Regions from separate parts of the Nonomuraea sp. CX421 genome, predicted to be linked through region 1. Evidence: riboswitches for the same ligand, from Rfam matches in the RefSeq annotation. Region 1 holds a riboswitch; the other holds the start of a gene.

Region 1 (3,387 bases):
TTGTCCTGGAGCCTGCGCAGGTAGCGCAGCATCGCGGTCTCGGAGCGGTGGCTGTGGAAGACCGGGTGGGTCAGGTAGCCGGACTCGCGGGCCAGCGTGGCGGGCAGCCGGTCGAGCCCAGCGTCGGCGGCCAGCTCGTCGAGCTCGGCCCGCGTGCCGGCCTCGTGGCCGAGCACCTGGCCGAAGGCCGCGAGGACGTGTTCGAGCTCGGCCGTCGTGGTCTTCTCGTCGCAGGCGGCGGAGACGTGGTCGGCGTCGGCGCGCCAGAGGTTGACGCCGCGTCCGGCGGCCTCACGCACGACGTCGGCCGCGCGGCCGGGCACGCGGGCCAGCACGGTGTCGAAGAACTCGTCGTGCACGACCTCGACGCCGGCCCGGCGCAGCGCCTCGGCCAGCACGGCGGCGTGCCGGTGCACCCGGGAGGCGATGCGGCGCAGCCCCTCGGGGCCGTGGTAGACGGCGTACATCCCGGCGATGACGGCGAGCAGCACCTGGGCGGTGCAGATGTTGCTGGTCGCCTTCTCGCGGCGGATGTGCTGCTCGCGGGTCTGCAGGGCCAGCCGGTAGGCGGGGTCGCCGTCGGTGTCGATCGAGACGCCCACGAGGCGGCCGGGCATCTGGCGCTGCAACCCCTCGCGTACGGACATGTACGCCGCGTGCGGCCCCCCGAAGCCGAACGGCACGCCGAACCGCTGGGAGGAGCCGATGGCGATGTCGGCGCCCAGCTCGCCCGGGGCGGCGAGCAGGGTGAGCGCCAGCAGGTCGGCGGCGGCCACCACGAGGGCGCCCGCGTCGTGCGCGGCGGCGGCGACCGAGCGGAAGTCGCGGGCCCGGCCGGATGCGCCCGGATACTGCACGAGCACGCCGAAGCACTCGGGCAGGTCGCCGTCGAGGGAGTGCTCGACGAGCGTGATGCCGAGCGGCTCGGCTCGGGTGGTCAGCACCGCCTTGGTCTGGGGCAGCGCGTCGGCGTCGACGACGAACACGGAGCTCTTGGACCGGCCGGCCCGCCGGGCCAGCGTCATGGCCTCGGCGGCGGCGGTGGCCTCGTCGAGCAGCGACGCGCCCGCCACGTCGAGCCCCGTGAGGTCGGTCACCACGGTCTGGAAGTTCAGCAGCGCCTCGAGGCGGCCCTGCGAGATCTCGGGCTGGTAGGGCGTGTAGGCGGTGTACCAGCCGGGGTTCTCCAGCAGGTTGCGCCGGATGACGGCGGGCGTGATGGTGTCGTGGTAGCCCAGCCCGATCATGGAGGTCTGGACGCGGTTGCGGCCGGCCAGGGCGCGCAGCTCGGCGATGGCCTCGTGCTCGCTCGCCGCGGCGGGCAGCGCCAGCCGGTCCTTCGTCCTGATGCCCTCGGGCACGGCCACGGCTACCAGGTCGGCGACCGATTCGAAGCCCACGCTCTCGAGCATGCGCTGCTGCTCGGACTCCGATGGGCCGATGTGCCGGGTCGAGAACGGCGGAAGTGACAGGTCGGTCATGGAGATGCCTCCCGAGGCTGTGGAGACCGGCGCCGGGGCGCGGGCGCGTGCCGGATCTCCCCCTCTGTCATGTCGACCTGAGAGCTTCACCCAGAGGGCTTGCACCGTCGGTGAGACGCGCCTGGCGGACGCGCCTGCTTTCCAGAGTTGCCTCGCCCGAGCGGTACGGGTGCCTGAGAGATTCCGGGGAGGTTGCTCCTTCGGCGCCCCGGTCAGGCCGGGGACTCTCCCGCACGGGGTTGCCAGCTTGTCCTAGATTACTACCCTGTGCGGCGAGCCCGTCGCCGCTGGGCCAGTTCGTCAGCGGGGTGGTCGGCCGGGACGGTGTCCGCGACCGCCGCGCGTTCCCCCGGCAGCTCCGCGAGCGAGCCCTCGACCTCACGCCAGACCCGGCCGAGCGCGATGCCGAACACGCCCTGGCCGCCCTGGAGCAGGTCGATCACCTCGTCGGCCGAGGTGCACTCGTAGACGCTGACGCCGTCGCTCATCAGGGTGATCTGCGCGAGGTCTCCCACCCCGCGGTCACGCAGGTGCTGGACGGCGGTGCGGATCTGCTGGAGGGAGACCCCGGTGTCGAGCAGCCGTTTGACGACCTTGAGCACCAGGATGTCGCGGAAGCTGTAGAGGCGCTGCGAACCGGAGCCCTGAGCGGCCCTTATCGTGGGTTCGACCAGGCCGGTGCGCGCCCAGTAGTCGAGCTGCCTGTAGGTGATGCCGGCCGCCGAACAGGCCGTCGGGCCACGGTAGCCGATGTCCATCGGCAGCGTCGCCGGCTGCTCGTCGAAAAGCAGCCCCTGCTCTCCGGCACGCTGCCGCGCACTCTCACGCCGCACCGGATCTTCCTGGCCGGCCGTCTTTCCCTCGCCGCTGCTGACCGCCACGCGGACCTCCGGCTTTCTCTCATCCCATGGTCTGATCTGGGGGTTAGTAAAGGGCGACCACGGGTTTCACTTGCACCGTAGGACCGTGACCATGCGCAGTCAACGATCCGGCTCGGCGCGTCGTGAAGCGTAAATGCACTGAAATACCTACCCCGCCCTGCCGAAGTCCTCGGGAGTGATCGTGTCAAGAAACTCCCTGAACTTCTCCACCTCGTCCTCCTGGTCGTCAGGGATGATCACCCCTGCCTCCTGGACGACCTCCTCGCTGGCGAAGATGCGTGCCCCGGTGCGCAGGGCGAGCGCGATCGAGTCGGACGGCCGCGCGCTCACCTCCACGCCGTTGGAGAAGACGAGGTCGGCGAAGAAGATGCCTTCGCGCAGGGCGACGATGTTGACGGCACGCAGGCCGACGCCCAGCGCGCTCAGCACGTCCCGGAAAAGGTCATGCGTGAGCGGCCGGGGAGGCGGCTCCTCCGCTTGGGCCAACGCGATGGCCGTCGCTTCGGTCATGCCGATCCATATAGGAAGGAACCGCTCCCCGTGTGCCTCCTTGAGCAAGACGATCGGCTGATTTGTGGGCATTTCTACCCGAACGCCCACGACCTCCATCTGCAACACGGGCTGCTCCGTATCGACCGGCCGGTGACCCGGCACGGCTCATTTCTGGTCCGCTTCTGCAATTCAACGTAACACCCGGTGGGCCTCGAATGTCCCGCCGGTCCGGTTCATCGCCCCAGAACGCCGCGCACCCCCGCGCGCACAAGGGCGGCGTGCAGTTCGAGCAGCAGGGAGGACAACTCCCTGGCGATCTCGTCGGCCTCGCCGATCGCGCCCGGCGCGCGGCGTTTCAGGATCGGCGCGACCGCCTGTTCGACCAGGCCGCTCTCACGCTCGGCCGCCGCCTTGACGGCGCGCAGGTGGCGGGCGTGCAGCCCGAACCGGGACAGCGCGCCGACGCTGCGCGCGACGTCGAGCGCGTCCTGGTCGTAGCGCCTGGCCCGCGCGGCGAGCAGGCCGTAGTCCTC
Region 2 (3,387 bases), on a different contig from region 1:
CCTGACCAGCGTCTACCTGTGCTGCAAGCACGTGATCCCCTACATGCGCCGGCAGGGCAAGGGCTCGATCATCAACACGGCGTCGTTCGTGGCGGTCATGGGGTCGGCGACGTCGCAGATCTCCTACACCGCCTCCAAGGGCGGGGTGCTGGCGATGTCGCGCGAGCTGGGCGTGCAGTTCGCCCGCGAGGGCATCCGGGTCAACGCCCTGTGCCCCGGGCCGGTCAACACGCCGCTGCTGCGGGAGCTGTTCGCCAAGGACCCGGAGCGGGCGCAGCGCCGCCTGGTGCACGTGCCCGTCGGCCGCTTCGCCGAGGCTGCCGAGATCGCGGCGGCGGTGGCGTTCCTGGCCAGCGATGACGCGTCGTTCATCACGGGCTCGGAGTTCCTGGTCGACGGCGGCATCTCCAGCGCCTACGTCACGCCGCTGTAGTGGGCGGGATCACGCGGCGTCCGGTCATCGGGATCACGACCTACGTCGAGCCGGCGCGCTACACCGTGTGGGATCTGCCGGTCGCGCTGCTGCCGTACATGTACGTGGAGCAGGTGACGGCGGCGGGCGGCCAGCCGGTGCTGCTGCCGCCGGCCGGTGAGCCGGCCTCGCTGGTGGGCCGGCTCGACGGGCTCATCCTGGCCGGCGGGGGCGACATCGACCCCGCGCGGTACGGCCAGGCCGAGCAGCCAACCACCGGCTACATCCGGAAATTTCGGGACGAGGCCGAATTTGCGGTGATGGAGGCGGCCCTGGAAGCCCGGCTGCCGTTCCTGGGCATCTGCCGGGGCCTCCAGGTGCTGAACGTGGCGCTCGGCGGCACCCTCCACCAGCATCTCCCCGACGTGGTCGGCCACACCGGGCACTCCCCCTCGCCCGGCCACTTCGGCGAGCTCCCGGTGCGCCCCGTCCCCGGCACCCGGGTGGCCAAGGCCCTGGGTGACGGCCCCGTCGACGTCCCCCACTATCACCACCAGGCCATCGACCGCCTCGCCCCGGAGCTCACCGTCACGGCCACGGCCGGCGACGGCATCATCGAGGCGGTGGAGCTCGACACGCACGACTTCGCCGTGGCCGTCCAGTGGCATCCGGAGGCGGCCACGGACCGCGTCCTGTTCGAGGCCCTGGTCGCGGCCTGCTGACGGGCGGGCGGGCCTCGCCCGCCCGCATGGGATCCGACGGGGCCGGGACGCGACAACACCACCGTCCCGGCACTAGGCTTGCGGACATCACCGACAAAACCGTGCGGGAGAGCGCCCTGACCGCCATCCAGGGCCCCTGAAGGAGCAAGCCCTCCCCGCGAACCTCTCAAGGCAAAGGACCGCACGGACGAGGTGACCTCTGGAAAGCAGGTCCCGCGCGGCCTCGCCGAAGGTGAAAGTCCGGGCAAATCCTGGGCGAAGCTCTCAGGCATCGATGACAGAGGGGGAGGATCCTGGCATCCGACCCTGCCCTGAGGTGCGACCTATGTCCCGACCGACACCGCTGCGAGACGTTCACGAGAGTCTCGGCGCGACCCTGACCGACTTCGCCGGCTGGCTCATGCCGCTCCGCTACGGCAGCGAGTCCGCCGAGCACAACGCCGTCCGGCAGGCGGCCGGGCTGTTCGACCTGTCGCACATGGGCGAGATCTTCGTGACCGGCCCCCAGGCGGCCGAGGCGCTCGACTACGCGCTGGTCGGGCAGCTGTCGGCGCTCACGCCCGGCCGGGCCCGCTACACCATGATCGTCAACGAGCGGGGCGGCGTGCTCGACGACCTCATCGTCTACCGGCTGGGCGACGAGGAGTTCATGGTGGTGGCCAACGCCTCCAACTACGAGAAGGTCGCGGCGGAGCTGACGGACCGCGCCAAGCCGTACGACGCGGTGGTGGAGGACCGTTCGGAGCAGTACGCGCTGATCGCCGTGCAGGGGCCGCGCGCCCAGGAGATCCTCGCCACGCTCACCGACGCCGACCTCGCCGGGCTCAAGTACTACGCGGGCCTGCCCGGCCTGGTCGACGGCCGGGAGGCGCTGATCGCCCGCACCGGCTACACCGGCGAGGACGGCTTCGAGCTGTTCGTGGCCGCCCAGGACGCAGTGCCGCTCTGGCAGGCCCTGACCGTGGCGGGTGAGCCGTACGGACTGCTGCCCGCGGGGCTGTCCAGCCGCGACACGCTCCGGCTGGAGGCCGGGATGCCGCTCTACGGCAACGAGCTGGGCCCGGAGCTCACCCCGTTCGACGCGGGACTGGGCAGAGTGGTGAAATTCGACAAGCCGGGCGACTTCGTCGGCAGGTCGGCACTGGAGGCGGTCAAGGACACCCCGCCCCGGCGCCGGCTCGTCGGCCTGGTCGCGCGTGGCCGCCGGGTCCCCCGCCACGGGTACCCGGTCACCAAGGACGGTGCCGTCGTCGGCGAGGTCACCAGCGGGGCGCCTTCCCAGACCCTGGGCAAGCCCATCGCGCTGGCCTACGTCGACACCGGGGCCGAAGCAGGTCTGGCCGTGGACATCCGGGGCAGCCATGAACCAGTGGACCTGGTGGAGCTGCCCTTCTACAGGAGGAACAAGTGAGCAACATCCCTGACGACCTGAGCTACACCAAGGAACACGAGTGGGTGGCCGGGCTGGACGACGGCATCACGGTGACGGTCGGCATCACCGCGTACGCGGCGGAGGCCCTTGGTGACGTCGTCTACGTGCAGCTCCCGGAGGCGGGCGCCAGCATCGCGGCCGGTGACTCCGTCGGCGAGGTGGAGTCGACCAAGTCCGTGAGCGAGATCTACGCCCCCGTGGGCGGCGAGATCGTCGAGGTCAACCAGGCCATCGTGGACGACCCGTCGCTGGCCAACAGTGACCCCTATGGCGAGGGCTGGATGTTCCGGGTGCGCGTCGAGGGCGACCCCGAGGACCTGCTGTCCGCCGAGGAATACACAGCGCTCACCTCAGGCGAGTCCTGACCGTCCGCCGGGGCCCTGCCGGGCCCCGGCCCTGCTGAGAGGCGCATCTCCATGGCGATCAGCGTCTTCGACCTCTTCAAGATCGGCATCGGCCCGTCGAGCTCCCACACGGGCGGCCCGATGGCCGCCGCGCACAGGTTCGCCCGCGGCCTGCACGACGACGGCCTGCTGCCGCGGACGTCTCGCGTCGACGCCATCCTGTACGGCTCCCTCGGCCTGACCGGCAAGGGCCACGGCAGCGACAAGGCCGTCCTGCTGGGCCTGTCGGGCGAGAAGCCCGAGCTGGTGGACGTCGACGGCATCGACGCCCGGCTCGCGGAGATGCGCGACTCCGGCACGGTCAAGCTGTACGGCACACGGGAGATCCCGTTCGTGGTCGGCGAGAACCTGGTCTTCGAGCGGAAGATCTCGCTGCCCGAGCACCCCAACGGCATGCGCTTCACCGCCTACACCGAC

Evidence for each region. A riboswitch is a leader RNA that binds a small molecule or an ion and turns the genes downstream of it on or off. The one in region 1 is predicted to bind glycine.
Region 2: another riboswitch for glycine. It lies ahead of gcvT (glycine cleavage system aminomethyltransferase GcvT); the one in region 1 lies ahead of gcvP (aminomethyl-transferring glycine dehydrogenase).

The regions. Positions count from the first base shown of each region.
Region 1 covers NZ_JCADBK010000010.1:195,199-198,585, reverse strand. Annotated here, with positions in the region: gene gcvP (aminomethyl-transferring glycine dehydrogenase) at 1-1,481, opposite strand, end outside; glycine riboswitch at 1,536-1,632, opposite strand; glycine riboswitch at 1,633-1,723, opposite strand; gene AC5L3X_RS20315 (MerR family transcriptional regulator) at 1,742-2,362, opposite strand; gene AC5L3X_RS20310 (bifunctional nuclease family protein) at 2,510-2,980, opposite strand; gene ftsR (transcriptional regulator FtsR) at 3,088-3,387, opposite strand, start outside.
Region 2 covers NZ_JCADBK010000028.1:63,692-67,078, forward strand. Annotated here, with positions in the region: gene AC5L3X_RS33695 (3-oxoacyl-ACP reductase) at 1-433, shown strand, start outside; gene AC5L3X_RS33700 (gamma-glutamyl-gamma-aminobutyrate hydrolase family protein) at 433-1,134, shown strand; glycine riboswitch at 1,229-1,326, shown strand; glycine riboswitch at 1,327-1,425, shown strand; gene gcvT (glycine cleavage system aminomethyltransferase GcvT) at 1,460-2,545, shown strand; gene gcvH (glycine cleavage system protein GcvH) at 2,542-2,931, shown strand; gene AC5L3X_RS33715 (L-serine ammonia-lyase) at 2,983-3,387, shown strand, end outside.